Linked DNA regions of Laspinema palackyanum D2c. The protein of the gene in region 2 interacts with the protein of the main gene of each other region in a pairwise test. Links are inferred from orthologs where the notes say so. Each region holds a gene or a part of one and is shown on either strand. Other genes may lie near its edges. The genes, in order: leuS and ligA.

Region 1 (15,729 bases), on a different replicon or contig from region 2:
TAGACAACTTTTTCCGAGAGGCTTGTTTAGATATGCAGCCGGTACAATTAGAGGAAATTGATACCCAAGCAGCAGCCATTTATCCCATTGTCTTACCCGATCGCCTGGAAGTGATACTTTCCCTGCCCGGTCAACCCTTGCGCCACTATACCACGCCCCTGAGTGGCAGTCGCATCGAAGCCACCCTCGAAGACCTGCGATCGGCCATGCACCCCGGCTATTCCTCCCCGGAACGCTTGCGCCTCTTTGCCCAAGTCTATGACTGGCTGATTCGACCGGCAGAAGAAGATTTAGCTAGAAGTGAGATTGCCACCCTGGTTTTTATACCTGATGGCGGTTTTGCCTCCATTCCCCTCGCCGCACTGTATGACGGCAACCGCTATTTAATTGAAACCTATAATACCGCCCTCAGTCCCGGGTTCCAACTGTTCCCCCAAGGACTCACCCAGGAAAAACTCACCGCCCTCACCGCCGGATTAACCGAAGGACGACAAGGATTTTCCCCCCTTCCGGGAGTCGCCGAAGAGTTCCAACAAATTACCCAGGAAGTTCCCGGGGATACGTTGCTCGATCGCCAATTTACCCGCGCCCAATTGGAAGCTCAACTCAATCGCAAATCTTACCCCATCATTCACCTCGCCACCCACGGACAATTTAGTTCTAATCCCGAGGAAACTTTTCTGCTGACCTGGGAGGGGCGAATTTTTATTAAAGATTTCGATAAGTTTTTCAATAAGCAACGCCTAGGGATTCTCAAACCCATTGATCTATTAGTAATGAGTGCTTGTCAAACAGCAACTGGAGATAAACGTGCTACACTCGGTTTAGCCGGATTTGCACTCCGTTCCGGAGCCCGCAGCACCCTGGCTAGTCTCTGGTCCGTTCACGACCAATCCACCGCTAATTTAATGAGCGAGTTTTATCGCCAATTAACCCGATCCGAGGCAGGAATGACAAAAGCAGAGGCATTGCGCCGAGCTCAATTGGCCCTATTAAATGACCCCTTGCACAAACATCCCTATTATTGGTCGGCGTTTATTTTAGTCGGCAATTGGTTATGAAACGGGTTTCTACTGTTCTATGTTTTCCCCAAACTGATGAGGTGTCACCATGAACCACAGGCCATCCATTGTTATTCCCAGATTCATGTTTGTAACCCTAGCTGGGGCATTGGCCCTCTCTGCTTTAGCCCAGCCCGTTCAAGCTGAATCGGTCAAAGTTCCTGCCTTGATTAGCCTACAATTTAAGCCCCCCGGCGACCCGGTACCAGCCACCAGTGTGGGGGGAGGCACTCGCGGTAACGTGAGATTTGCCCCTCCTGGGGAATCTGCCCCCTCAACCAGCGTGGGGGGAGGCACTCGCGGTAACGTGAGATTTGCCCCTCCTGGGGAATCTGCCCCCTCAACCAGTATCGGTGGCGGTAGCCGAGGGGATGAAGGGACTCTCACTCAGGAGGGTCAGGGGCTAGAAGCGATCGCCCTCTTACCCGCCAGCCAACATGGACGCACCATGTCCCCTCGTCCGACTTTCTTTGTGTATGTGCCACCCACTGCAACGGAAAAAGTCTTTTTCAGCATCCAAGATAAAGAGGGCAATCATCACTACCAAACCACCTTGGAGATCAACGGGGGTGGCTCAATTGTCAGTGTCACCCTGCCGGAAACTGCACCGGAACTGGAAATGGACACTGACTATCTTTGGTTCTTCGTCCCCTTAGATGCCAGTGGCAGGCTGCACCCGGATAGTTACAGCGTCACGGGATGGGTGAAGCGCGTGGAAGCGATCCCCACGGCAGGGGATTTAGAGGCCCTCTCCTTGGCGACTGCTTATGCAGAATCTGGGGTCTGGTACGATACCCTCACAACCTTAGCCGTTGCCCGAGTCAATCAGCCAGATAATCGCACATTAAGCGAGGAGTGGCGCAGTCTCCTCGGACAAGTCGGACTAGAGGCGATCGCCGCGACTCCTCTGATGATCCAATCCTCACCCTAAGTCTCTCTGATTGTGCGAGTAAGACATTGAAGGGCAATTCCAAACGGGTGCATCTATCTCTCTCTTAAAACAGGACAGGGTTCGAGCAAACTATGTGGCAACAGTTACAACAAAGAATCGGCTTGTGGCGTGGCCCAATCCTGATCACTCCAGCAGTCGCTGGGGTGATTATTACCTTCAGTAGCGCTGGTTTTTTACATCTGTTTGAATGGGCCGCCCTAGATACCTGGTTTCGCCTGCGTCCCCCAGAACCTGTAGACTCGCGCATTGTCATCGTTACCATTAATGAACCGGACATCAAATATGTCCAACAATGGCCGATGAGCGATCGCATCATGACCCAATTAATCAAAAATATCAAGGCTCAAAACCCGCGAGTTATTGGACTAGATATTTATCGGGATTTGCCCGTAGAACCGGGTCATGAACCATTAAATGCCCTATTTGAAATCACTCCTAATCTAATTGGGGTAGAAAAAGTTGCCGGAAATCCGATTGCCCCTCCGCCCCGATTAGCGGAACTCGGACAAGTAGCCGCCAACGATATGTTACTCGATCGCGATGGCAAAATCCGCCGGGGTATGGTATTAGTGGGGAAACCCGATGGGACATTACGCGAAGGAATCGCCACCTTTTTAGGCTTAAAATATTTAGAAACAGAAGGGATTCAATTGTCAGTTGCTGATGAAGCCCAATCCATTTATAAACTGGGCCAAGGGACATTTATTCCCCTCACCGGCAACGAGGGAGAATATAGCAAACAAGATGGGGGTGGCTATCAAATATTAGTCAACTATCGCGGGGGACTCGACAGATTTGCTCACATTTCCCTCACCGAGGTTTTACAAAATAGAATTCCCCCGGATTTCTTCCGCGATCGCATTATCTTCATCGGGGCTTCAGCCCCGAGTCTGAATGACTCCTTTCAAACCCCCTATACGAATACCCTGTTTGGCAACCCTGAATTAATGCCCGGAGTGGTCATTCATGCCAACTTAACCAGCCAAATTTTAAGTAGCGCCCTCGACAATCGTCCGATGCTCTATCCCACCCCCAAATCCTTTAAATGGGGGTTAATTTTTCTCAGTTCTGGATATAGTGCTATCCTCGGTTCCCTCTGGCTGAAAACCCGCTGGTGCGGACTGGGAATTCTCCTCGGGACCGTTGTCCTAATTGGTACTTCCTACATCGCGTTTTTGTCCGGTTTATTAATTCCCGTCTTCACCCCCGTCTTAGCCCTCGTCACTGCGGGAGTATTCAGCATCGGTTACACCCTCTGGAGTAACCTGAAATTATCCTATCAGCAATTAGCTGAATATGCGAAGACTTTAGAAGAAAAAAATCAAGAACTTAAACGTCTTGATGGACTAAAAGATGAATTTCTAGCCAATACTTCCCATGAACTGAGAACCCCCCTCAATGGGATTATTGGCATTGCCGATTCCTTAATTGATGGGGTAACGGGACCCTTATCAGACCCGACTATTTTCAACTTAGAAACCATTACCAGCAGCGGTCGCCGGTTATCTCATTTAGTCAATGATATCCTGGATTTTTCTCAACTCAAACATAAAAAGATTGAACTGCAACTCAAACCCTTGGATTTGCGGGCGATCGCCCAAGTCGTTCTCAACCTCAGCAAACCCCTAATTGGGGATAAAGAGTTGCAACTGATTAATGCCATCCCCCCAGACTTTATCGCCGTCAATGCCGATGAAAATCGGGTGCAGCAAATCCTCCATAACCTCATCGGTAATGGCATCAAATTTACCGAATCCGGCTTCGTTGAAGTTTCGGCTAAAATTGTAGAAGACTTCGTAGCCATTACCGTTACCGATACCGGAATTGGTATTCCCCAAGACAAAATCAGTCGCATTTTTGAATCCTTTGAACAAGCGGATGGTTCCACCGCCCGAGAATATGGGGGAACGGGATTGGGATTGGCGATCGCCAAGCAACTCATTGAATTACATCACGGAACCATTGAGGTTGAATCTGAAGTCGGAAAAGGGTCACACTTTACCTTTACCTTACCCCAAACAACCGCCACCGTCGCCCCTACAAAACCCCCCGTAGTTGCTTCGGAAAACATCATCCGTACCCCAGCCCCAGGCAGTGACCAGCCTTATTCAAATCCCCCCGTTCTCGTCACAGAAATTCACATCGCCGAAGGTGCAGAATTTAAAATTTTAATCGTCGATGATGAACCCATCAATCTGCAAGTTCTCGCGAATACCCTCTCTCTGCAAAATTACGCCATTACCCGCGCCGCCAATGGTTTAAAAGCCCTAGAAATTATTGAAAATGGCTTTAAGCCCGACTTAATCCTGCTTGACGTCATGATGCCTCGGATGACCGGATATGAAGTTTGCGAAAAAATTCGTCAACAATTTGCGGCGATCGACCTCCCCATCGTCATGCTTACTGCCAAAAATCAAGTTTCTGACCTGGTAGAAGGGTTTAACGCCGGGGCCAATGATTATCTGATGAAACCTTTTAATAAAAATGAACTACTGACCCGAATTAAAACCCATATTCGCCTTGCTAAAATTAATGCGGCTTATGGCAGATTTGTCCCCCATGACTTTTTAAAATTTTTAGGACAAGAAAGTATTGTTGATGTGAAATTGGGCAACCACATCAAAAAAGAAATGACCATTTTATTTTCCGATATCCGGCAATTTACCAGCCTCTCGGAAACCATGTCTCCGGAAGAAACGTTTGATTTTATTAATAGTTATTTAAGTCGCGTTAGCCCCGTCATTCCCGAACATAATGGATTTATTGACAAATATATTGGGGATGCAATTATGGCCTTATTTCCTGACTCTGCTGATGATGCTGTCTCTGGGGCGATCGCCATGCAGCAGCGAGTCCAACTATTCAACGAACAGCGACAACAACTCGGCAAAGTCCCTATTCAAATCGGCATCGGTTTACATACTGGCAGTTTAATGTTAGGAACCATTGGCGAACAAGACCGGATGGAAAGTACCGTCATTTCTGATGCGGTCAACTTAGCCTCTCGTTTGGAAGGATTAACCAAACTGTATGGTGCAGAAATTTTGATTAGTGAAGATACCCTCAATCAATTGAATAACCGGAATTGTTATCAATATCGATTTTTAGACCGAGTGCAAGTCAAAGGAAAAAAAGCCAGCATCTCAGTCTTTGAAATTTACGATTCTGAATCCCCCGATCGCATCGAGTTTAAAAACAAAACCCTAGCCAATTTTGAAATGGCGATCACCGCTTACAAAGAAGGCAATTTTGAGACATCTCAAAGCCTCTTTCAGCAAATTATCACCCTTAACCCCAGCGATCGGGCGGCGCTTCTATATTTACAGCGTTGTGAGAAATATATTCAACAGGGGGTTCCTCAAGGGTGGGCCGGGATAGAAGCAATGACCGAAAAATAGCAAACCGGGTACTCGTGACTCGGTAAAACCAAGTCACGAAGTTATATTTTACCTCACTTCAATTTCCCGAACGAGATCCACCAGGACCTCACCCCCTCGGGATAATTGATACTCCCCACGCCAGACCCCCGGTGCGATCGGGCGATCGGGATTGTTGGGTTTACCGACATAACCCATCCAGAGTTTACTGGGGGAAGTGATTTCGTCGGTATCTTCCACGCTGGCCTGTCCATTGGGTGCAATCAACTTAAACTGATAACTATCCCCCGCTAACACCCCGTATATATGTACCCAGAACAAAATGGCCGGAATATCTTGAGATAGCTCACCTTGGGGAAATCCCCCTTCCCACAACGCATCCATTTCCGGAGGCGTATCCGCAAAACCGGCATCGATCGCCCCTGTCGGAGTATAATCCAGGGGAACGGTCCAAATCGGATTGCGCGACACCTGACAACCGGGACCTGCTTCCGGTCCCACAAACGGGTCAACCACCTCTCCTTCATACCGGGCGGTAATCTGAACTTGAGGGAACGATGCGGCCCCAGAAGCGCCAACCATGCCTAAAACCGTCCCCCTCTCCACCTCCATTCCGGGACGGACTGCAACACTCCCATTGCGCAGATGACAGTATTGAGTTTCCCACCCATTGCCATGTTCAATAAACACCCCATTGCCACATTCTCGCCCTTCTACGGCTTCCAGTTGTTTGGGGTCCGTAATCAGGCGATCGCTGACCCCATCGCGGACCCGCAACACCTTACCCGGGGCGGAAGCCAGGACCGCAACCCCAGCGTTCATTTTGTCTGTATTGGCAACGCCAAAATCGGTCCCTGTGTGACCATCAAAGGTTTGCCTCCCACAACCGAAATCCACTTCTCCCGGTCCGGGGTCGCGATCGGGATACAGCAAAATAAAGCAATCTTCGTCTATAGTGCAGTCAATTGGAGGTGCTAATTGCAGGGAGTTGGCGGCAATGGTCGTTTCTGGGATAGGGGATTGGGCGAAGATCGGGCGATCAAACCCAATCCAATGGACCGCCACCGCGATCGCGAATGCTAGGAGAATCGTTGCAATTATTTTAGGTTTTCTAAACATGATTGATTGCATAGTTTCTAAACAGTGGGTGCAACTAGATGCAGCCGAGGCGATCGCAGTTTCACCTGCGATCGGTTCTTTCTCATTCTAGCCAACCCCTCCACTAACGACTTCAGTGGTTCTCTTCCAATGTTCGTAGTAACGACTTCAGTCGTTCTCTTCCCCGATTCATAGTAACAACTTCAGTCGTTACTATAAACGGGAAGATAGAGGCAATTTACAAATTGCCCCTCTCTTCCCCGCTTCTTAATCCCTATCCATATTAGGATTTCCCCAGCACAAAATTCACCAACTTACCCGGAACAACGATCGCCTTTTTAATCTCCTGTCCTGTAATATACTTCTGGGCGACTTCCGACTCCCGCGCATACTGTTCCAACTCCTCCCGAGTTGCTTGTGCAGGCACCTGAATCGTTCCCCGCGTCTTGCCACTAATTTGAATCACTAAGGTGATTTCATCCACCACCAACGCATCCAAATCTACCCCAGGCCAAGATTGCTCATGAACTAAGGTTTGATTGCCAATTTCCTGCCACAATTCCTCGGCAATATGCGGTGCAAACGGGGCCAACAAAATCAACAGGGTTTTGATGCCTTCGGTATAAATTGCAGAATTTTTGCAGTCTGCATCATTCAAGGCATTACTGAGTTTCATCAACTCCGAAACTGCTGTATTAAACTGATACTCTCCTTCTAAATCCTCGGTGATTTCTTTAATTGCCGTATGAATCGATCGCCGCAATTCTTTTTCGGCTTTGCTCAACTCCCCTTTCACCTCTTTCGCGGGAGTGGTTTCTGCATATTCTGTGACCAACCGCCAAACCCGATTTAAAAAGCGGTATTGTCCCTCAACGTCGGCATCTTCCCATTCTAAATCTTTCTCCGGTGGCGCTTTAAATAGAATAAACATCCGCGCCGTATCAGCCCCATATTTTCCCAACACTTCTAAGGGGTCAACGCCGTTATATTTGGATTTGGACATCTTCTCATAGAAGACTTGCAACGGTTCTCCCGTTTCCGGGTATTTCGGGTCACTGGCATTCACTTGGGCGGAAGGAATGTATTTCCCGGTTTGCGGATTTTTGTAGGTTAAACCCTGGACCATCCCCTGAGTCAGCAGGCGTTGGAATGGTTCATCAAAGTTCAATAAACCCCGATCGCGCAATACCTTGGTAAAGAATCGCGAATAGAGTAAATGCAAAATTGCGTGTTCAATTCCCCCCACATATTGATCCACGGGCAACCAATCATTCACCTGCTGGGTATCAAAGGCTTTGTCCGCATTTTGAGCATCGGGATAGCGCAAGAAATACCAAGATGAATCGATAAAGGTATCCATCGTGTCGGTTTCCCGTTTCGCCGGTTCTCCACAACTGGGACAAGGCACGTTCACCCAGCTTTCTAATTGGGATAAGGGAGATAATCCCCGTCCGGAAAAGGCCACATCTTCCGGCAATTGCACGGGCAAATCTTCATCGGGAACGGGGACTGCGCCGCAACTGGGACAGTGAATCACGGGAATCGGTGCACCCCAATAGCGTTGACGAGAAATCAGCCAATCTCTGAGGCGATATTGGATTCGCGCCTTACCCCATTTTTGCTTTTCGGCATGGGCGATAATTTCACCTTTGGCTGTAGTCGATTCCATGCCATTGAAAATGTCGGAATTAATCACAATTCCGGGTTCGGTATAAGCCTCTTTTAACTCAGCTTTTTCATCCGCAGCATCGGCGCGAACAATTACTTGTTTAATGGGTAAGTTCTGTTCCCGGGCAAATTTGAAATCCCGGACATCATGGGCGGGAACTCCCATGACCGCGCCGGTTCCATATTCATAAAGGACATAATCGGCAATCCATATCGGAATCTCTTCCCCAGTAAAGGGATTAATCGCCGTTCCTCCAGTCGGAATTCCTCGTTTGGGTTTATCGTCGGCAGTGCGTTCTAATTCGCTTTGATTGCTAACTTCTGCAATGAAGGATTCAACCGCTGCTAATCGGTCTGGAGTGGTGACTTGTCGGGTTAAGGGATGTTCTGGGGCTAAAACAACATAAGTTACCCCATAAACCGTGTCGGGACGGGTGGTAAAAACAGCAACTTTTTCCGTACTGCCAACAATGGGGAATTCTAAATAAGCGCCGACGGATTTACCAATCCAGTTGGCTTGCATTAGTTTAACCCGTTCCGGCCAGCCGGTTAATTGGTCTAAATCATTGAGTAATTGTTCAGCATAATCGGTAATTTTGAAAAACCATTGTTTGAGCAATTTCCGCTCAACTTTAGCCCCCGATCGCCAGGACCGACCCTCATTATCCACTTGTTCATTGGCGAGTACGGTTTGGTCGATGGGGTCCCAATTGACTGCCGCTTCTTTTTGGTAGGCGAGTCCAGCATTAAAAAACTGCAAAAATATCCACTGGGTCCATTTGTAATAATCCGGGGAACAGGTGGCGACTTCTCTAGTCCAATCGAAGGCAATTCCCAGACGTTCCAATTGTTGTTTCATCTGGGCGATATTTTGATAGGTCCATTTCGCCGGATGAATCCCGCGTTCAATGGCGGCATTTTCTGCCGGAAGTCCAAAGGCATCCCATCCCATCGGATTCAGGACGCGATACCCTTGCATCCGCTTGAGACGACCAATCACGTCGGTGATAGTGTAAACTCGGACATGACCCATGTGCAGGTTTCCCGAGGGATAGGGAAACATGGACAGGGCATAAAATTTAGGCCGATCGCGGGTTTCTGGGGTTTGGTATAACTGGCGTTCTGTCCAAGTTTGTTGCCACTTTTCCTCAAGGGATGCGGGATTATAACGGGATTCCACGACTAATCTCCTACTCAATTGCTCGATCGCGTTTGCATCGATATTTTGACATACTCTTGAGGAAATTTGGAGACCCCCGGTTGCTGCCTGTAGCGTCTGAGGCAGGATGAGAACCTCGGGAGAAGCAACCCGGTTTAAGGCCCTAATCCGTTGCCAACTGGCAGATTTGAGGTGACGCTTCTCATCCTTGACCCCCGCCAATATGCTACTATTTTTACCAGGAATTTTACCGTCAGGGAGCATCTGGACGCTGAAACTACGTCAGATGCTATATCGAAAACGCTTACAGTTGGGTCTCGATGTGGCATCGGCAGGCAACTGGATCCGCAGCAAATTGCTGGCGTGAACTGCCGGATGATTTAAAGGGGTCTTCAAATGGGGAAAAAACCGATGGGTGTGGCATTAAACTCTTCACCCATTTAAGAAAATCAAAGATTCATTTTTTCCGCTGTCCCTTGGGGAGAGTCTGAGAAAATTTAGGCGGATGGGAATTACCCATTTTCCAGGGCAATTTCCAGTGAGTTTAAATGCCAGATCGTGCCGACGCCCCGCTTCGCGATCAGATGCATTGGGGTGCATTGGGGCAAAGCACAACGGGTTAATAGGAGGATTAACGGATGACGTTCATTTTTGGGGATAATCAAGGGAATACTTTAATTGGTCCCGACAGCAACGATACCATCATTGGCGGGGATGGGAATGATTCTATCCTGGGTAATGCGGGAGAAGATATTCTCTTTGGAGGTCTAGGAGAAGATACCTTAATTGGCGGTCCCGGGGCGGATATTTTTGTTCTGGAATCCGGCAGAGATACGATTGTTGATTTTCAAAAAGGGGTGGATAGACTGGCAGTTTCCCGGACCTTAAGAACTGCCCAAATTCGCCTAGAACCGATTTTTGAACGAACGGGAAATGGAAATTCCAATCCGGTGGCGATCGCCACTCAATTGGTGGTGGTCCAGAATGGCGATCGCCAGGTCATTGGGGAGGTATCCGGGTCGATTAATTTGGATGCCACGGATTTTTTAAATGAAACCCTAGACCCCCTGGCAAGTATTGTCGAGTTGACTGCCGCCAATTTTACAGTTCAGGAGGGGGTTTCCAGTGTAGAAGTGAGGTTGGTTCGCACCGGCAACCTAAGTGAGACGGCCAGTGTCACAGTTCTGCCCACCGATGGAACGGCGATCGCCTCAGCAGATTACATCGGAGGACCTCGGGTGGTCACCTTTGCCCCCAGACAATCTCAAGCGGTGGTCACGATTCCGATTATTGATGATAACCTTGTGGAACCGACGGAAACCTTCTCGGTGAGTTTAGTCAATCCCACGGCAAATGTGCTTCTCTCCGGGCGATCGCAATCCACCATCACCATTCTTGATGACGACGTGGAACTCTCTTTAGGTCAGCAAACCTTGACCCTCAATGACCAAGGTGAGGCCGTTGCCACCATCACCGTCCTCCGCAGTGGGAGAGTTGAGAATACAGTCGGCGCAACCATCTCCCTCGCCCCCAATCTCCCCACCCCTCCCGGTAATCTGAATATCCCGCAGGTTCCGGTAAACTTGGCCCCGGGAGTCACCGCACAAACCGTCACGATTCCTCTCGTCAATGAACTGATTGCCGCAGGGGTCGAAACTCTAGGGTTGACCCTCACCACCCCCACCGGAGGCGCAACCCTAGGCACAACCAATACCGCCAGCTTCACCCTAATCGATGAAACCGTTAATCCCGTTACTGTACAGTTCAATCAAACAGACTTTCAAACCGGGGAAGATGGTATCCCCATTGTTCCTGTCACCCTAACCCGCACAGGTTCCCTCAATCGTCCCGTTACCGTAACTATTGCCCTAGAAGAAGACACGGCAACTGCAACGGAGGATTTCGATACTACCCCGATTTCCGTAACCTTTGCCGCAGGAGAAACCACTCAAACCGTTTCAATTCCGATCGTCAACGATAACCGTATAGAACCCGATGAAACATTATCTCTCACTTTAGTTAATCCCACCGGAGGCGCAACCCTCGGAACCCCGAATACCGCCACATTGACTATTGTCGATAATGATACTGCCTTGCAGTTTACTCGTCCCGATTTTAATGCAGTCGAGGACGGTACCCCCATTCAACCCGTCCAAGTTCAGCGCATTGGGTTTACGGGAATCCCCATAGGTGTCACCCTTGGATTAAGTGATGGCACCGCCACGGCGCCTATGGATTACGACCCCACCCCAATTTCTGTAGACTTTGCACCCGGAGAAACCCTCCAAACCGTGGCCATTCCCCTGGTGGATGATGACACACTAGAACCGGATGAAACCATCAATCTCGCCTTACTCAATCCCACCGGGGAGGCAACCCTAGGGGAACCGAATACGGCAGTGTTCACGACTATCGATAATGATGTGCTGTTGCAGTTTAGTGGAGGGAACTTTGTTGTCAATGAAGATGGCACAGCGATCGCACCCGTAACCGTCACCCGGGAAGGCCGACTGGAGAGCGCTTTTTCCGCCGTGATCGCCCTCACTAATGGCACTGCCACTGCTCCCTTGGATTACAATAATACCCCAATTCTCGTCAATTTTGCCCCGGGAGAAACCGTCCAAACCGTTGCCGTTCCCATCGTCAATGACATCGAAAGCGAACCCAACGAAACCGTCCAATTAACCCTCACAAATCCCAGTCAAGGTGCAAGAATTGGCCCGCAAAATGCAGCAACTTTAGCGGTTTTAGATAATGATATCCGCCTAGAATTTAGTGCGCCAACCTTCACCGTCGAAGAAGAGGGCACCGCAATTCTCGCCGTCACCGTCACCCGCGCAGGAGGACTTGATCTCCCTGCCGGTGCAACCGTAGTTTTAGGGGATGGGACGGCCACTGCACCCTTTGATTACAATAATACCCCGATTCCGGTGAACTTTGCTCCCGGAGAAACCGTTCAAACCGTGACCATTCCGATGGTCACTGATGCGATCGCCGAAGTTGCCGAAACCCTCAATCTGGCCTTAGTCAATCCCACTCCAGGGGTAGAAATTGGGACACAAAGTAGTGCCACCCTCGTCATTCCCCGCAGCGATCTACCTGCCTTACTCAACTTTGAAGGGGTGAGAAATTTAGACCCAGTGAGCGGATTTTATGGCGATCGCGGGATATCTTTTTCCACCAACGCCTTGGGAATCATGAGTAACGATGCCTTAGATGCCTTGGGAATTCCCGATGAATTCGGCGGCAACTTTGCCCCACCCCCCAGCGGTACAACTGCCCTCACTTACGGAGAAAACTCGGCGATCGTCATGAATGTAGAAGGGGGATTTGACAATCAACTCTCCTTCTTCTATGCCTCCCCCTTCGCCAATCACACCGTCACTCTCTATGATGGATTAAACGCATCCGGCAACATCTTGGCATCCATCCCCTTATCCACCACCGCAGCAGGTTCCTTACCCCATGTTTATGCAGAATTTGACCAGGCGATCGTCCCCTTCACCGGAGTCGCACGTTCCGTCAGCTTCGGCAGCGTTTCCAACAAGCTCATCCTAGATGATATCCTCCTAGGATAATGTTTTCTATTGTTCGTAGTAACGACTTCAGTCGTTATCTTCGTCATGTTCGTAGTAACGACTTCAGTCGTTATCTTCGTCATGTTCGTAGTAACGACTTCAGTCGTTATCTTCGTCATTTTCGTAGTAACGACTTCAGTCGTTATCTTCCCAGGATTCGCGCTAAAAACCTTACGGAATATAGATTTTCGTGGGGTATGAACCGACTTTAGTGATTAGGCGGGGGTTTTAAACTCCGGAGGGAACGACTGAAGTCGTTACTACGAACAATTGAGAACGACTGAAGTCGTTACTACGAACTAAGAGGGAACGACTGAAGTCGTTACTACGAACAATTGAGAACGACTGAAGTCGTTACTACGAACATTAAGAACGACTGAAGTCGTTACTATGAACAATTAAGAACGACTGAAGTCGTTACTACGAACAATTAAGAACGACTGAAGTCGTTACTACGAACAATAAAACCTTCCATAAGGAGGGCTAGATACTGTAAATTTTACTCCTGTTTCCTCCAAGGTTTTGGTCTTACAAAAAGATTTTAGAATGGGTCGATCGCCAGGTGTTGTTACCCCGTTGGGATTAATCACTGTCGCCGCAATTTTACCACAAACCTGGGACTTTAAAGGGGTAGACCGCTATATTCGCCCCGTGACGGAAGCAGAGTGGGACCGACTCTTGCTCATTGAATCACCTATTGCCAATAAGCAACTTTGGGGAGGATGAGATAGGGCATCCCGAGGCCGAAATAGGCAGAGGTTATGAGTTTTAGGGATTATAATCCGTAATTTTGAAACGTTTCTTAACAATTCAGCTCAAAACGGGTTAAAATGAATTCCGTTTATCGGCTGCGATTTTCATCTTCCGTCTCCCGGAAGTTTTTTTATAAAGCGTCAGGGAGTTCTCAGCGTTTTCAGACCCGTGGGGTTCAATTCGTTCAATCATGAGGAGGACCGCATCGGGGTAATGAATGGACTGAATAACGAGGGTCTCCTTGGGGAAAAGGCTGTGAAGCCTTTCCAGGCTGAACGGGAGGGGTTAAAGGTGAAAGGCAGGTTTGAAAATCAGGTAAAAGCGGAAATTTCGTGCAAGCAAACACAGTTCTAAATCAGACGACTGATACAGTTTCACAGACACAAACCCAAGAGTTACCCTTTACTCTTCAGGATGTGAAGGCGGCAATTCCTGCCGAGTGTTTTGAACCCTCGATATTCAAGTCGCTGAGTTACTTTTTTCTGGATGTTGGGATTATTGCGGGACTGTATGCGATCGCATACAATCTGGATTCCTGGTTCTTTTTCCCCATTTTCTGGGTGATGCAAGGGACAATGTTTTGGGCATTATTTGTAGTGGGTCATGACTGCGGTCATGGCTCTTTTTCTAAGCTCAAATGGTTGAATAACCTAATTGGACATTTGTCTCATATTCCGATTTTAGTTCCTTACCACGGTTGGCGGATCAGTCACCGGACCCATCATGGGAACACGGGAAATTTGGACACAGACGAAAGCTGGTATCCAGTATCCGAAGAAAAATACAATCGGATGCCTTGGTATGAAAAGCTATTCCGCTTTTATTTACCCTTATTAGCCTATCCGCTTTATCTGTTCAAGCGATCGCCCGATCGCGCCGGTTCCCATTTTCTCCCCAGCAGTCCCCTGTTCCGTCCCTCGGAAAAATGGGATATTGTGACCAGTTCGGTCCTGTGGGTGATGATGGTGGGATTTCTCGGCGTCCTCACCTATCAATTTGGGTGGGTGTTTTTGGTTAAATATTACCTCGTACCTTACATCATTTTCGTGATGTGGTTGGACTTAGTAACCTTCCTGCATCATACCGAAGATGATATTCCCTGGTATCGAGGAGAGGATTGGTATTTTCTCAAAGGTGCGCTTTCCACTATCGATCGCGACTATGGATTTATCAATCCCATCCATCATAATATTGGCACTCATGTGGCGCATCATATTTTCTTAAATATGCCCCACTATCATTTGAAGACAGCAACTGAGGCGATTAAACCCCTGTTAGGTGATTATTATCGCTCCTCCAACGAACCCATTTTAAAGAGCTTCATTCGCTCTTATTGGTCCTGTCATTTTGTGCCAAATACCGGATCCAAGGTGTACTATGAATCTCCCTGGAAGCCGAAATCGAAATAACTCGAAATAATCCCGATCCCTTCGGGTTGGGACCCTTGGCAAATGGCCCGCCTGTGCGGGCTATTTTTTTTGCCCGAGATTGTAAAAACCCGCAATTGTAAAAACCCGCAATTGTAAAAACCCGCAATTGTAAAAACCCGCAATTGTAAAAACCCGCAATTGTAAAAACCCGCAGGCTGAAGCCTGGGGCTATACGGACAAAGCCCGCCTGCGCGGGCTATAAGAGTATTGTTATACCCAATCCGGTTGTGACAGACCTATCTTATTCTTTAGCCTGCGAAGGCAGGCTTCGTTCGTGTAGCCCCAGGCTTCAGCCTGTGGGTTTTTATTGGGTTTAGTCTAAAATTGTGGAAAGGACCGGATGCACCTATCTTGTCAAAGCAGCCGAATCTAGGCGTTGTTCACTCTAAATCAATTTAGCAAACTCAATTTATTTCAGGAGGCATAGATCAATGGTTCGATTAAAAACTTGGCAATGGGTGGTTTTAGCCCTGCCGATCGCCGCGATTGTTAGCTTTTTGCTGGTGGCAGCCGGAACCCAAATTCATGAATGGAATTTGAACTGGATTTGGGCAATTTTTACCCTCGTTTTAGTCGGGTGGCGGTGGCTGTTGGTGCAGTGGACTCAACCGATGATGGCGGAAATGGAAGCGGCGATCGCCCAGGTGAATCAG
Region 2 (15,612 bases):
TTTCCCAGAAGAGATCGGAGTCTGAGAGGGTGACCGTTTTCATGCCCCAAGGTTCGAGGAAATGTTTAACCAGGGAGAGGATTTGGGGGTCATCATCCACGACCATGATTTTAGCTTCCGTGGTCTGGACTCCCTGCAAAACCTGGAACACCGCTTCCATGATTTGAGCGGGTCTCACAGGTTTTTGTAAAAAAGCACGGCCTCCTAGTCGAGCGACTTCTAAGCGGTCTTCTACCCGACTTTGGTCTGTGACGACGAGAACGGGGAGGGGAGGGAACCCATTGGCGAGTTCCGAGAGTAAGGTGAGTCCTTCTTCTTTATTGTTGGGGTTGATGGTGAGGGTGTCTTCGGCCGATAAATCTAATAAGACGGCATCGGGACGGCGATCGGCGATCGCCGTTCTAGCGGAGGCGATCGAGTCACTGTTGACCACCTTGATTCCCCACCCTTTGACCTCCACTCCAATCTGTTGGGACAGTTCTTGGTCACTCTCAATCATCAGGAGCACGGGCAAATCATTGAGGGGACTTGCCCCCCGGCGATCGCTCTCGATGGGCGCATGGTCAATCTGCGATCGCAGGGCCTGTACTAATGCCGTGAGATCCGTCGATTGGGTGGAATTCAGGGTGGGACTGTGCAACAACTCCTCCACTTGCCGCGCAATCACGGAACCTTGAGTCAACCCAAAGGTCCCTAAAGACCCCGCCAATTTGTGCGCCTCCTGTTTGGCCTTAGCGTGCAATTCTTGCGGCAGTTCGCCATCTTCCAGGGCCCGGGTTGCCTGCTCGATCGCCGTTACTCGGTCCGCAATCCGGTCTTTGAACCGTTCCCAGACTTTGCCAATGGCCGCGACAATGGTTGGATCCTGTTTCGCCGGGGTTTGGGGGTTTGATAAGTTCAGATTCAGGAGTTTAGCGACTTCCCGAGCGAGTCCCTCCCCATCCAAGGGGTGATAGAGAAAGGAAGTAACTCGTTCTAGGGTGTCCGACTGCTGTTGTGTGGTTGAGCTATTCCGGGGTTCTTTCGGTTTTTTCCCTTTGCCTGAGGGTGCTAAGAGGTAGCTTTCTACCCCTTTTACTCCACAGTAAATCACCGGAATGGGGGGGGCGGAAGGCACTTTGTTGCTGATCTGTTTGAGCAGTTCTGCCGGGGAGGGATGGCGCAACTGTTGATCTAAAATGACCAAGGACCATTGGCGATCGCTCAGTTCCGTTCGGGTATCTTCTCCCGTATGGGTCACCCGGACCACCGCATTTCCCAGGCGCTGTTGCAACCAAAACCCCAACTCGTCCGGGAACCCCGCCATCAGGATGCGAGGCGTTTGCACCAATTTCTCCTCACTCTGGGGTTTGAGTCGATACCCCAACCCATAGACCGTTTCGATCGCATCTGCCGGAGCACCGCTGGATTTAAGTTTTTGCCGCAACCCTTTGATATGGGCGCGAATGGTATCTTCCGAGGGGGGTTCATCAAAGGACCATAAATGATCCAGAATCGCACTGCGACTATAAACCCGGGTGCTGTTTCTCATAAACAGTTCCAATAGGCGATATTCCGTCGGGGTCAAAGTGACGGGTTGGTTGTGATAGGTAACGTCACAGTTACTCGGATTAAGTTGTAAAGGTCCCCACTCTAACACCGGGGGTAAAGGCGCGGTTCCCCGGCGTAATAAGGCCCGAATTCGGGCGGTGAGTTCGGGTAAATCAAAGGGTTTGACGAGATAATCATCCGCCCCGGCATCGAGGCCTTTAACTTTATCTTCTGTGCTGTCTTTCGCCGTCAGCAATAGGATGGGCATTTGATAGCCTAAGCTGCGTAACTTCCGGCATAAACTAATTCCATCTAGTTTCGGTAGCATGACATCCAGCAACAGCAGGTCATAGTCACAGGCTTCGGCTAATTCTAAGCCTAGTAAGCCATCCGTCGCTACATCTACAACATGGTTTTGGTGTTTTAATGTAGTTACAAGTGCTTGGGCGATGGGTTCGTCATCCTCCACCAGTAAAATTCTCATAGCAGTTTATTGTAAGGGTATGAATGGGACTCATGATGAGTCAGCTAACTAATAAAGCATCTATCTATTGTTAATCTAGGGGTTCCTTCCGGCAATTTTAAGTAAAAATTTGCGTTCAATCACCCCACTTCCCAAAGAGGTCTCAGAATAAAATATCTTGACTGTTCGAGCTTCGCTCAAACGGGATCGCACCGTTAAGTTGAGAGCTTACTATTCTCCCAGACGGTTCAAGCCTGGGGCTATTCTCAAGATTTACCTGAGAGTGTCTACTCCATTCCCGTCAGTCCTCCAGAAAGATAGCCTATGCTTCAATTGTAAACTAAATTCGCATAGTTTTAGTCAATTAACGGGATAAAATCTATCTAAAGTATCAGTAGAGTTTTGACCCGCCAAAAGATGAAAGCACCAATTTCAAGAGTAATTACGGAGAGATTTTAAGGAATTACTAAGGGCAAATTTGCCCTTAGTAATCCCTCCGCCTGGGGTTATTCCTGATGATCCGAGGGCACTTGCCCCCTTTCTTTGCCCGGTTGACTTCAACCCTTGAGATGAACTGACTCCGTATTAATGAGGACTCTTCATAATTATTAACACTGACTCTAGTCTTTCAAGGGTTGACTTTCAATTCAAAATAGAGAATGAGTCAAATGAGCCACATTTAGACTAAATCGGTAAATCCAGCAGCGGTGACCCAGGCAGACATTATTTCCTTAATTGAAAGGTGCTCTGTGGGATTTTATGGGGAAACAATCCAGGGGTTGCCGTTAAAATTTTTAACAACCTTCACCCCAGAACTGAGGGGGAAACCAGCCTCGATGGATAGTGCGATAAGAGTTTATATTCTATCCTATCAGATCACCAGGAAGCTACTCAGACGGGTCCGGGCATCTTTTCCAGCATTCCCGTCAACTTGATGAGGCAACATTTCGAGTCATCTCACCTTTAGCCCAGGCTGGATCCCCTCCATCCCCGGCAGCCGGGGTGGTCCGGGTCGGGGGGTCCTGAGTTGGAGGGGGGATAATTAAACCGAAGTTGAGACATCCAGGTTGAGTGGGATCCGGTGGAGTGTCTGGATCCGCCTCGATGGATCCCACGAGGCGATCGCCACTCTGTCCAGAGAGAGTAGACATTTTCGGGCCAGACTGAATTCCCCGGCCCACACAGAAAAACGTTATAATATCGCCGTTGACACCCGAGAACGTTGAAATCATCTGCTCATCAATATAATACCCCTCCAACTCCTATGATTTTGAACGTTTATGTCATCACTCCCTCAAAAACAGTCTGGAATGCTCCCAGTTCCGAGGTGATTTTGCCCACAAGTACGGGTCAAGTCGGCATTTTATGTGGTCATGTGGCAATGGTTACTTTTATTAAAGTCGGAGTCATGAAAATCCGCTACCAAAAGACTTGGATTCCGATTTTTGTGAAGGCAGGATTTGCCGAAATTGAAGGGGATATTGTGACCGTTTTAGTCAATGATGCCGAACGAGGCGATCGCATTGACCCCGAAATAGCTCATGCCGAGTTAAAAAAAGCCGAGGAACAGTTAACTCAGGCCACAAATTCCCTAGAAAAAATCCGCGCCCAACTCTTTCTTAAACAAGCTCGCGCCCGGGATACTGCCGCCCGAGAGTTCCCTCATTCATTACAACTAGAACTCCCGGATCCGATTGCTTCAAAAAAGGCAGCAGTTTCCGCTTTGACGATGGTTGAAAAGTTATAAAGGCTTTCCAAAATACAGGTCTTCCAGACCTGTAGAAGCCCACAGCCTGACAAGTATTGTCCTCCTGGACTATCAGGATAGATTCAGTAAGTGGAGTTGATAATTATAGCAATATTCTATCACAACTCACTTCAAATGGTAAATGTCAATTTCAAAGGGCATTTAACCCCACTCAATTGAGTTGGGGAGTCTATGTATCCCGACGCTAAGTCAAAGATTATAGCGCGGGACTTATGACTCCCCAAACCCCACATCAGTTAAAAAAATTACGGAAAGCATACACCCCGTGAGGTGATTTGATGAAGCAAGATCCCGGGAGGCCCCCAGGGTAGTGGCGTTCAAAGTCCTGGGGATCAGCGTATTCCCCGGCATAGGAGTTTTCAAAAGAGTTCAGCGCTCCCTTAGAGTCTTCAAAAAGTGCAAGGTAGGCGCAGAAGGGTTCACCCCATTGGCGGATCGCTTCTTCTACTGGGAATTGAATAGGGCCCTTTTCGGTCTCCTGAGATCCAATCCCTGTCCCTAAATTCCTCTTCAAACGGGCGAGTGGCCCTCCAAAACTGAACCTCAGTCGCTTAAGAAACGCTATATTGTCCATTTTTTTTGTCCTAAATTTATTTGATTTTGTCCATAAGGGCGTTATTTCGATTTCGTCAGCCCTGCAGAAAAACTCTAGTCCCGAGTCAGTAACTCAGTCACAAACATTAATACCTCACTGGCAAGGCTGGAGGATGTTACCCAGGCAACAATGGTTATGGACGGGTCTAGGGGCCAACTAAGGGGATTGCAAAATGTAAATCATATAAACTTTCGTAGTGACTCCTTGATTGAGTCATCTCTAAAGAAACCCCTGAAGGGGGGACGTTGAACGTTTTGCGGGTTATTTGCGGTTGGAATACCACTGTGGCGGCTTCGGCAGTACAGGAAAGAACAGAACCAGGGCGAAAGTGCGGCTGTGGTACAGATTCTGCGCGAGTTTTTTGAGGGTTCCCAGAAAAATCCCGAACTCGAATCGCTCAAATCCGAACGGGTCCAGTTGCAGCAGGGGATGGCTGTGGTGGAGGCGGTGTTGAGTTCGGGAGGTGGCGGCACAGGGCGCAACTCCATGCCGGTGATGAGCCAATCTATCAAGCCGAAAGCGTTGACCACTTTGGAATTGACGGAACGATTGAAGGTGAAGCCCGGTGCGGGCTATGCTGAAAATTAGGGCTTTTAAAAACCTGATGGGGTATCATCCAGATTTTTGCGAGAATTGGCCCGGTTTTCTAGGGGAATGAGGGCGTTTTCCCAAGGCGATCGCCACTGACCCAGTGACCACTAACATGGCACCAATTACCGCTAAAACCGTTAACTGTTCCGGGGCGATCGGCAGGGGAATTCCCAGAGAAATTACCCAGACGGAAACCAAGGTCACAATGGGAGTGGTTGCCATGACGGCACTGAGTTTAGAGGCATCCCAATGGGCTAAAGATTCGGCAAAAGCGCCGTAAGCTACGACGGTATTTAACCCACAAAAAATCAACATTCCCCACTCTAACGGAGTCAGGCTTAATAGGTTGCTGGGGCTAGAAAAAGGCAGGAATAATAAGGCGCAGATTCCATATAACAACAGCATGATATTAGAAGAGGGCAACTGTTGTAAGAGTTGTTTTTGGGCTAGGGCATAAACCGCCCAAGCTGCTGCGGCAATCACCAGAATGATATTGCCGATTAAATAAGTGCGAGGGGAGGCTAGGACCGTTTGTAATTGTTCATGAAAGAAGACTACAAAACCGAGGGTTAAAATGCCCAATCCGGCCCATTGGCGCAGGGTATAGCGTTCTTTGAAAATGGTGATCGCCCCTAATCCCATTAACACCGGCGCTAACTGAATAAACACTTGAGCATTGGCGGGAGAAGTTTGGGCCAATCCTTGTAAGTAGAGGGCATAATTAGCCGATAAAAAGCCCGTGGCGACTGCCAGTAATTTCCAGGAAGTTCTTCGCAGTTTTTCTAGGGAAGGAAGTTGCTGGCGCAGCCCTAAAACGCAGAATAATATCCCAAATGACAAGGAAAACCGAAACCAAGTCACGGTGTAAATATCAAGGGCCTGAAGGGTTATTTTAAGGGTGATCGGTAGCACTCCCCATAAGATAACCGTCACCAGGGACAGACCCAACCCCAACCGCCAACGCCCAGAACTCTCATGGAGTTTCATCGGTTGTTTAGTCGGCACAGGAGTGGGTTGATTTTCTAAACTCATTACGTTGATTTAAACAGGGTAAAAAGATGTCACTCTTCTATTATGCCACATTTTCCCTAATACTAAATCCCATAGTGATAGGTTTGCAAAAACCTTCAGGATTCCTAAAGTAATGGTAGGGTGGGCAATGCCCACCTTAAAGTAGGTGGGCATTGCCCACCCTACTACTACTATTTTGGGGAGTCACCCAATAACTCTAGTAACTCCTCTTCAGAGAGTTGTTTGATACCTAAATCTTGGGCTTTCTTCAACTTAGATCCGGCATCTTCCCCGAGGAGTAAGTAATCAGTTTTCGCACTCACTGACCCGGTAACTTTTCCTCCAGCATTTTGAATTAAATTTTTGGCTTCATCGCGTTTGAGAGTGGGAAGCGTTCCCGTAATCACAAAAGTTTTTCCAGCAAAAATAGCAGCGGATTGACTCGCCATTTTTTCCGGAACAGCAGTGGCAGCAAATTGTAACCCAGCGGCTTTAAGACGGTCAATTAAGGTTTGATTAGCCGGAACTCGGAACCAATCAGCCACAGAATTTGCAATTTCTGCCCCAATCCCATAAACGCTTTCAATTTGGGCAGCGGATGCGGCAGCTAATTGGTCAACGGTGGGGAATTTTTCCGTTAATAATTGAGCATTCACACTGCCGACATGACGAATGCCTAATCCATAGAGGACGCGGGACCAAGGTTTCTGGGTGGATTGGGCGATCGCCTCGACTAATTTCTGGGCGGATTTTTTGCCAAATCGTTCTAATTGAGCTAAGGTTTCTACATCCAGTTTGTAGAGTTCTGCCACAGAATTAACCAATTGGCGATCGACGAACTGCTGGACTAGCTTTTCTCCCAATCCGTTAATATCTAAAGCATCCCGACTCCCCCAATGAATTAGAGCACCGCGCAAAATTGCGGGACAAGACAAATTGATACAGCGGGTAACCGCTTCCGAGGCGGGTTTAACCACAGGTTGTCCGCATTCGGGACAGTGGGTGGGCATTTGGAAGCGTTGAGCACCTTGTAGGCGTAATTCTGGCAGAATCCGGACCACTTCCGGGATGATTTCTCCGGCTTTTCTAACGATCGCCGTATCGCCGATATGCAAATCTAATTCAGCGAGGCGATCGCTATTATGTAAAGAAGCGCGAGAGACGGTAGTTCCTGCTAATTGCACTGGGGTTAATTCCGCAACAGGAGTTAAAGCCCCTGTCCGTCCGACTTGCACAGTAACGGCTTCAATTTGCGTCGGGGCTTCTTCTGCGGGATACTTGAGTGCGATCGCCCATCGGGGGAATTTTTGAGTAAATCCCAGTTGTTTTTGCAGGGGGATAGGATTAATTTTCACTACCACCCCATCGGTCATATAAGGCAATTCTTTCCGTTTGATATCCCATTCATTATAATAGGATTCAACTGCCTCCAAAGATTGACATAAGGTGCGGTTGGGATTGACTTTAAACCCCATTTCTTGTAAGAGTTCCAAGGATTGCCATTGGGTATGGGCAACATCATCATCATCGATTCCTGGAATCTGCAAGGTATAAGCAAAAAAGTCTAATCGCCGTTGGGCAACAATCCGGGAATCCAACTGTCGCAAAGTCCCGGCTGCCGCATTTCGGGGATTAGCAAATTCGGCTTCCCCCAATTGCACTCTTTCTTGATTGATTTTAGCAAAGACATCTAATCCTAAAAAGGCTTCGCCGCGTACTTCGACTAAGGGGGGCGGGTTTTCTAGGTTTAATCGCAAGGGAATCGCCCGAATAGTTTTAACATTTTGGGTAATTTCTTCCCCTTCTATGCCGTCGCCTCGGGTTGCACCTCGGACTAATAAGCCATCTTTGTAGGTTAAGGCTAAGGCTGAACCATCAATTTTTAATTCGGCCACATATTCAAAATTAGGGGTGGGAACGCTGCGTTGCCAGCGATCCTGCCAGTGGGAAAATTCCTGGAGATTAAAGGCGTTTTCTAAGCTGTACAGGGGGATGTTATGGCGGACGGTTTGAAATTGGGTGGCGGGTTTTTCGCCTACGCGCTGGGTGGGACTATCTGGGGTGATGAATTGGGGATTTTCTTGTTCGAGTTGTTGCAATTCTCGATAGAGGCGATCGTAAACGCTATCCTCCATGATGGGATTATCTAGGACATAGTAGGCATAGCTGGCTTTTTGGATTTGTTGGCGGAGTTGTTCGATTCTCTGTTGCAGTTCTAGGGTGGGTTCTGGCATGGGTTTTGTAGGAGTTATTTGTTTTGAGCAACAATCGGCGGGGGTTCAAACCCCCGCCGGTGTTGATAATGGTGCAAGATGTCGGTTTCAACGGACTGAAAGTCGTATGCGGTCATGTTTTCAGTCGGTTTTAACCGACTTTAGCTATTAGGCGGGGGTTTGAACCCCCGCCGGTTGTTGCTAAGAAAGAGAACGACTGAAGTCGTTACTACGAACATGGATAATAACGACTGAAGTCGTTACTACGAACCATTGGTTTTTGGGGTTAGATGTCCATCTTCCATTTTAAGGATGCGATCGGCATAGTGTTCGATGCGGGGGTCGTGGGTGACGACTGCCACCGCTTTTTGATGGGTTTTGGCAACGTTGCTTAATAGCTGGATCACCGATTGTCCCGTTTGATAGTCTAGGCTGCCGGTGGGTTCGTCGGCTAAGAGTAGCGGGGGGTCATTGGCGAGGGCACGGGCGATCGCAACCCGTTGTTTTTCCCCGCCACTTAAGGCGGGGGGAAAGAAATTGGCGCGATGGTCGATGTTTAACTCCTCTAATAAAAATTTAGCCCGTTGATGGGCGGATATTCCCGATTTCCCGGCTAAATTTAAAATCAGTTTGACATTTTCTAGGACGGTTAGAAAATTGAGGAGGCGGAAGGTTTGAAAGATAAATCCAATGTTTTTTAATCTAAAGTCTGTAAGTTCGGTTTGCTTCAAACAAGTGACTTCGCAATCCAGAATTTTTATCGTGCCTTCTGTGGGTTTTCCCATACAGCCTAACAAGGAGAGGAGAGTGGTTTTGCCACTGCCATTGGGTCCGCTAATCATGACAAGTTCCCCGGCTTTTAAGTCTAGGCTAACATTGTCAACCGCTTGCACTAGATTCAGATTTTTTTGTCCATACATTTTGTACAGATGTTCGGCTTTTAAGATAGAATAATTAGGCATAATTAAGCTCTAAATACTTCAGCAGGATAGATATTTTTCAAGGTTCTAATCGGGGCTAAGGTGCCAATTGCTCCCAGGATTAAGCAGGCGATTAATACTCCAGCCGCATCCTGCCAGGTAAAAACCACTAATAAGGAAGGAATAACTTCAGCGAGTAAGGGAGCAAAGGTAATATCTACAATTAATCCCAGGGAAAAGCCCAATAATGCGGCTAACATAGATTGTTTTAAAACAAGAATTCCTAGAAATTTTTGGGATGCACCGACGGCTTTTAACATGGCATAGTCTTCCCGTTTTTCCAGAACCGAAGTGTACATCATTAGGACAATCACGGTTCCGCCGGTAATGGCTCCAAATAAGACAATAGTCCAGAGAATAGGCAGAACGCCAATTTCCATTTCTTCAACATTATTGGCTGCAAATTCCGCTTGAGGAATAAAGACTAAATCCGGGAATTGTTCTTCTAATCGGGAGATGATTTCTGGTGAATCAGAGTCCAGATTGAGCAGGAAAAAGCTGCGGACATTTCGCAATCCGAGTAAGCGAGGAACATCATCCAGGCGAGTAAAGGCAAATTGACCGACAATTAAGTTCGTGCCTCGGCTAATTCCAACTATTTTAAAGGGATAGCCTTGCAGCGAAAGAGAATCACCCAGTTTTAGATTATGGGTAGCAGTAAAAGCGCGGTCTAAAATAATTTCTTGGGGTTGAAGATTGGAGGTTCCGGAACTGATTTCCGGTGCGCCGATTTGACTTTCTGTGTCAAATCCAAAAATATATAAGGTAACCGTTTTATCGGGGAATTCGGCGGGGGCAATGGTGCGGAGGAGACTATCGACGCTTTTGACTCCCTCTACTTGAAGCAGGGAATTACCGAGGGTTTCGGGTAAAAATGAAGAGGTTTTAATTAAGTTTCGGGTATTGCGTTGACTGACCCAAACTGATGCTTGGGTATGTAAAACATAACTTTTTGACCCAAATTTTACCCCTTGGTAAACCCCGAGTAAAAAGAGCATGAGCATGACGCTAAAGGCAATCCCCAGAACGGCGATCGCAAAGCGTCCTTTCGCTTCCCAAATCATTCGCAGGGCAACGGGAACCATAAGCTAGTATCCTATCCAATCGATGAAGTATTCATAACTCACCCGTGAAGGCTATCATAACGCGATCGCCCCGAAAAACCGACTCCCTCCCCCTTCAACCTCCCCTGCCCTCATTTCAACCCAGGAGAGTCAGTCTGATCCGACCCTAACTCTGTGCGATCGCCTCGAAATTGAGGGATTGACAGAACTCCAAAATCATGCTCTGACCAGAAATCGGCCCAAACCATTCCGGTCTAATCCAAATCCGTGCAAAATTTCCGGTCGGGAAACGGGCTACAATAAACTTAGCTTGCCTAAATCAAAACATTACATTTACGCGAAAGATTTTATCTGTGGAATTGCCAGAAAACGCCGCAAAACAATCGTTTGAGTTTGACTCGATAGAGGAGGCCCTCGCTGAAATTGCAGCAGGCCGGTCCATTGTTGTGGTCGATGATGAAAACCGGGAAAATGAAGGGGATCTGATCTGTGCGGCTCAGTTTGTAACACCGGAAATCGTCAATTTCATGGCGGTGCATGGTCGTGGGTTGATTTGTCTGGCGATGACCGGCGATCGCCTCGATCAGCTCGACCTCCCCTTAATGGTAACCACCAACACCGACACCAACCAAACCGCCTTCACCGTCAGTATCGATGCCTCTCCGCAGCAAGGAGTCACTACAGGCATTTCTGCCGAGGACCGCGCCCGCACCATTCAAATTGCCATTAATCCCAACACCAAACCCAAGGATTTGCGCCGTCCCGGTCATATTTTTCCCCTGCGGGCCACAGCTGGGGGGGTCCTGAAACGGGCGGGCCATACGGAAGCGGCAGTGGACTTGAGTCAACTCGCTGGACTCTATCCTGCCGGGGTGATCTGCGAAATTCAGAATCCCGATGGCTCAATGGCGCGATTGCCGGAATTGATTGAATATGCGACCAAATATAACCTAAAAATGATCAGCATCGCTGATTTAATCGCCTATCGCCTCCAACATGAGCGATTTGTGATTCGGGAAACCGTGGCGGCATTACCCACGGAATTCGGCCAGTTCCAAATCTACGGCTATCGCAATACCCTGGACAACAAAGACCATGTGGCGATCGTCAAGGGAGACCCGGCCAATTTTACCGATAAAGCGGTGATGGTGCGGGTCCATTCCGAATGCTTGACCGGGGATGCCCTCGGGTCCCTGCGCTGTGACTGCCGAATGCAACTCCAAGCCGCCCTGAAAATGATTGAAAATGCTGGGGAGGGTGTGGTGGTGTATCTGCGCCAAGAAGGGCGGGGAATTGGCCTAATTAATAAACTCAAAGCCTATTCTCTGCAAGATATGGGACTGGACACCGTAGAAGCCAATGAGCGCTTAGGCTTTCCTGCGGACTTGCGAAACTATGGTGTAGGGGCGCAAATTCTCAATGATTTGGGGGTGAGCAAAATCCGCCTAATTACCAATAATCCGCGTAAAATCGCGGGATTAAAGGGATATGGCTTAGAAATGGTCGATCGCGTTCCCCTGCTGATTGAGTCCAATCCGTTTAACTGCATCTATTTGGCAACCAAGGCGGAAAAATTAGGGCATATGCTCTTACAAACCTATTTGGTCACCGTGGCAATCCACTGGCAAGAACCGGACCTGGAGGAGGGACCTCCGGCCCAGGTCCAAGCCTGGTATGAGCATTTAGAAAAAATCCGCGAACTCGCCGATGAACATCATCTGGTGCTCCAAGAGGAAAAACGCCCCGTCACCGTGGCCTTATTTGGTAAACCCCAGTTAACCTTTCACCTGGGATTTGACCAAGCGCATTTAGCGACAACAGATTGGTTTACCCATGCGGAACATCCATACATCCAGGCGACCTTTCGGATTCTCGATCGCCTGATTCTGTGGGCCGATATTGAGCAACTCCAGTTCCTGGTTTCCACCGGCGTCGATCCTCTGACCAATCTCGGGGTGCAACTTCAACGCCAGTCTTTCCCCTTGAGCAAAATGCCTTCGCAACTGTGCGATAGCTTACATTCCCAAGTGATCTATTGCTTTAAGGGATAAGCGCAAAAGGATTCGGAATTACCGCCGAGAAATGGAGTCGGAAATGATCAGGGTTTCATCTCTCAAATTGAGCCGGGAAATCAAAGGGAGCGGATCTCGGGTAGCCGTCGCTACAATTAGGGGAATAATTCTTCCCGAATTTTTGGGGTTGATTAAACTCGGTTCAAAATTCTCATCCTCTCCCATCATCGGGAGAGTCGGAGAATGTCTGGAGATTTCAGCCAGCAGCCGATTAAGGATTGGGAAAGATTTGGGTAAAAATGCAGGCTTTTCTTGTTACTTTAAAACTATAAGTTTGTGAGCAAGCTTCCTTTATCCAAATGTAAAGAGTCTCAATGGTGCGACCTATACCCCGATCGCCGGTTTTCTCCTATAGCGCGGCTGTCTTAACGGTTGTCATTGCCTTACTCCTGACCCTCGCCTTCAAACCCCTCCTGGCTTCAACCCTGTTTCTGTTCTTTTTTGTAGCGGTAACGGGGATGACTTGGTATGGGGGAGTTGGTCCAGGACTGGTGACAACGGTCCTGTCTGTTTTAGCCCTCGACTATTTTTTACTCGTTCCCACCCAGAGCTTAACGGTGTTCAGTGGCAGCAACCTGTTACGAACGGGGTTGTTTATCTTAGTTACCCTGGCGATCGCCAAGCTGAACGCTAAACTCCATCAGACAAAACGGCAGTTAGAAATCAGCTTGACTCAGCTACAAGAGAGTGAGGAACGCTATCGGCGGATTGTCGAAACTGCTTCAGAAGGCATCTGGATTTTGGATGAGGCAGGGCGAACCCGCTATGTGAATCAGCGGATGGCTCAAATGTTGGGCTGTTCTCCTGAGTCAATGCTCGATCGCTCCTTTTTTGAGTGGTTTGACCAAGGAGACCGCCCGGAGGGATACCAGACCCTGACCCAACCCTATCCTGGATATCCCGAACAATGGGATGGGCGATTTCGCCGTGGCGATCAGTCCCTGCTTTGGGCGATCGTCTCCATGAATTCCATTTTTGATGACCAAGGTCAGTTTCAGGGGACCCATCTGATGCTCACCGATGCCAGCGATCGCCAACAAACCCAGGAACGCCTGCAACTCTCTTTAGAAGCAGGACGCATGGGATTTTGGGATTGGAATCTGAGCACCAACGAGGTTATTCGATCGGACAATCTTGCGGAAATTTACGGGGTGAGTCCGGGTCAATTAGAGGGGACATTTGAGAGTTCTTTAAGCCTGATTCATCCCGAGGACCGAGAACGAATCAAGGAGGCGATCGCCCAGGCGGTGTCCGAAAATACCCCCTACAGCTTAGAATTTCGCATTCAGCCCTCACCGGAGGAGATTCGCTGGATATTAGGCAAAGGACGAGTCTTTAAAGATGCTCAAGGCAAAGCAGTCCGGATGATTGGAATTGCGATGGACATCAGCGATCGCAAACAAACTGAAGAGTCCCTAATGCAGACTCAGCAGCGATTCGAGACCTTTATGAACTATAGTCCCGTTGCCGCTTATTTTAAAGACGAAGCCGGACGCTATCTATACGTTAATCCCATGATAGAACGGCTATGGCAACGCTCCCAGGAGGAATGGTTGGGTCGAACCGACGCGGACCTCTTTCCCGAGGCGATCGCCCAGGAACTACAAGCTCATGACCGGGCCGTATTAGAAACTGACCAGGCCCTAGAATTTTTAGAAACTGCTGAACACCCTGACGGGAAGCATTATTGGATTTCCTGGAAATTCCCCATGGGCGAACCCTCCGGAAGACGGTTGATAGCGGGAATCTCCCTAGATATCACCGATCGCAAGCGCAGTCAAGAAGAACGGGATCTGCTGCTGGCGGACCTCGAATCCCAACAACAACTCCTGAGTGCCGTGTTGCAACAAATGCCTGCCGGGGCGATCGTCGCTGAGGCCCCCTCCGGACAGCTAGTCTTGATGAATCAGCAAGTCCGAGAAATTTTAGGCATTGCCGTCACTCCCCTAATCACCATCCCGGATTATCTCCATACCTCCTATCAAATTTTTCACCCCGACGGTCAACCCTACAACCCCGAAGCATTACCCTTAACCCGATCCATCTCCCTCGGAGAGGTGATAGTCGAAGAAGAACTGGAAATCCGACGCGCCGATGGAACCCGGGTCACCGTCCTCGCTAATTCTGGACCCATTCGCAATGCCGAAGGGGAAATTGTCGCCGCAGTGGTGACCTTTTATGACATCACCGCACAAAAACTTGCTCAATCTGAAATCAAACGCTATGCCGATGTTGTCAAAAATATTCAAGTAGGCTTAACAGTCTGGCAACTCACCGAAGCAGAAGAACCCCCTTCATTTGAGCTGATTAGTGCCAATCCGGCGGCAAGTCAACTCGCCGCCAGAGATTTAGATCGGGCTGTGGGGATGAGAATTGAGACCTTATTTCCCCATCTGGTGAAAACCTCACGAATTGCCGAGTTGGTCGAGGTTTTGCAGAGCTCATCGGCGCGGGATTTTTCTGAAATCATCTATAGCGATTCCGGAGAGGAACGCTATTGTTCCCTAAAAGCCTTTCCCCTGCCTAATCGCTGTCTCGGGTTAGCCTATGAAGATATCACCGATCGCAAACAGGCTCAATTTGCCTTACTCGAAAGCGAACAACGGTTTCGGACAATGGCCGATGCGGCCCCGGTTTATATTTGGTTATCGGGAATCGATCAGCAGTGTTATTACTTTAATCAACCTTGGTTGGACTTTACCGGCAGGACTTTAGCCGAAGAAATCGGCAATGGTTGGGTGGAGGGAGTACATCCCGATGACCGGCAATTTTGCCTTGATACTTATTATCAATCTTTTGACCTGCGCCAACCCTTTGAGATGGAATATCGCCTACGCCGGTATGATGGGGAATACCGTTGGGTGTTAGATCGCGCTGTGCCTCGGTTTTCCCCCGATGGCCGATTTGAGGGGTATGTCGGGTCTTGTATTGATATTAGCGATCGCAAACTTTACGAGAGTGAAATTAAGCATCTCAATGCCACTCTAGAACGACGGGTGACCGAACGAACCGCCCAACTTGAATCCGCCAATCAGGAACTCGAATCCTTTGCTTATTCAGTGTCCCACGATTTGCGGGCCCCTCTGCGACATATTAGTGGATTTGTCAATTTGCTCCGCAAACGGATTGAACCCTCTCTGGATGAGAATAGTCAGCGCTATCTCGATATTATTGTCGCCAGTACCCAACAAGCGGAAGAGTTAATTGATAATTTGTTAGCCTTTTCGCGCATGGCCCGTTCTCAGATGCGATTCATCAAAATTGATATGAATCAACTGGTGAACGAGGTGCGGCAGAGTTTGGAGATTCATAGAAGCGAGCAAAA

The links.
Region 1: the proteins of ligA (region 2) and leuS interact in binary tests that used the Escherichia coli proteins (3 or more experiments, as listed by UniProt). The link is inferred for Laspinema palackyanum D2c from one-to-one orthologs.

What each region holds. Positions count from the first base shown.
Region 1 is NZ_JAMXFD010000001.1:551,737-567,465, reverse strand. Bases 6,555-9,642 are described here. They hold leuS (leucine--tRNA ligase), read right to left. Parts: upstream 9,337-9,642; coding sequence 6,772-9,336; downstream 6,555-6,771. In the rest of the region: NG795_RS02460 (CHAT domain-containing protein), read left to right, coding at 1-1,061; NG795_RS02455 (DUF928 domain-containing protein), read left to right, coding at 1,147-1,992; NG795_RS02450 (CHASE2 domain-containing protein), read left to right, coding at 2,085-5,411; NG795_RS02445 (M23 family metallopeptidase), read right to left, coding at 5,460-6,509; NG795_RS02435 (Calx-beta domain-containing protein), read left to right, coding at 9,954-12,893; NG795_RS02425 (fatty acid desaturase), read left to right, coding at 13,979-15,055; NG795_RS02420 (GTPase family protein), read left to right, coding at 15,508-15,729.
Region 2 is NZ_JAMXFD010000002.1:183,205-198,816, forward strand. Bases 5,672-8,642 are described here. They hold ligA (NAD-dependent DNA ligase LigA), read right to left. Parts: upstream 8,193-8,642; coding sequence 6,150-8,192; downstream 5,672-6,149. Other genes in these bases: NG795_RS03615 (DMT family transporter), read right to left, coding at 5,672-5,979; NG795_RS03625 (ABC transporter ATP-binding protein), read right to left, coding at 8,435-8,642. Outside these bases: NG795_RS03595 (response regulator), read right to left, coding at 1-2,014; NG795_RS03600 (hypothetical protein), read right to left, coding at 2,920-3,144; atpC (ATP synthase F1 subunit epsilon), read left to right, coding at 3,258-3,740; NG795_RS03610 (hypothetical protein), read left to right, coding at 4,693-4,944; more of NG795_RS03615, read right to left, coding at 4,969-5,671; more of NG795_RS03625, read right to left, coding at 8,643-9,133; NG795_RS03630 (ABC transporter permease), read right to left, coding at 9,136-10,236; ribBA (bifunctional 3,4-dihydroxy-2-butanone-4-phosphate synthase/GTP cyclohydrolase II), read left to right, coding at 10,575-12,266; NG795_RS03640 (PAS domain S-box protein), read left to right, coding at 12,602-15,612. UniProt on the Escherichia coli protein: DNA ligase that catalyzes the formation of phosphodiester linkages between 5'-phosphoryl and 3'-hydroxyl groups in double-stranded DNA using NAD as a coenzyme and as the energy source for the reaction.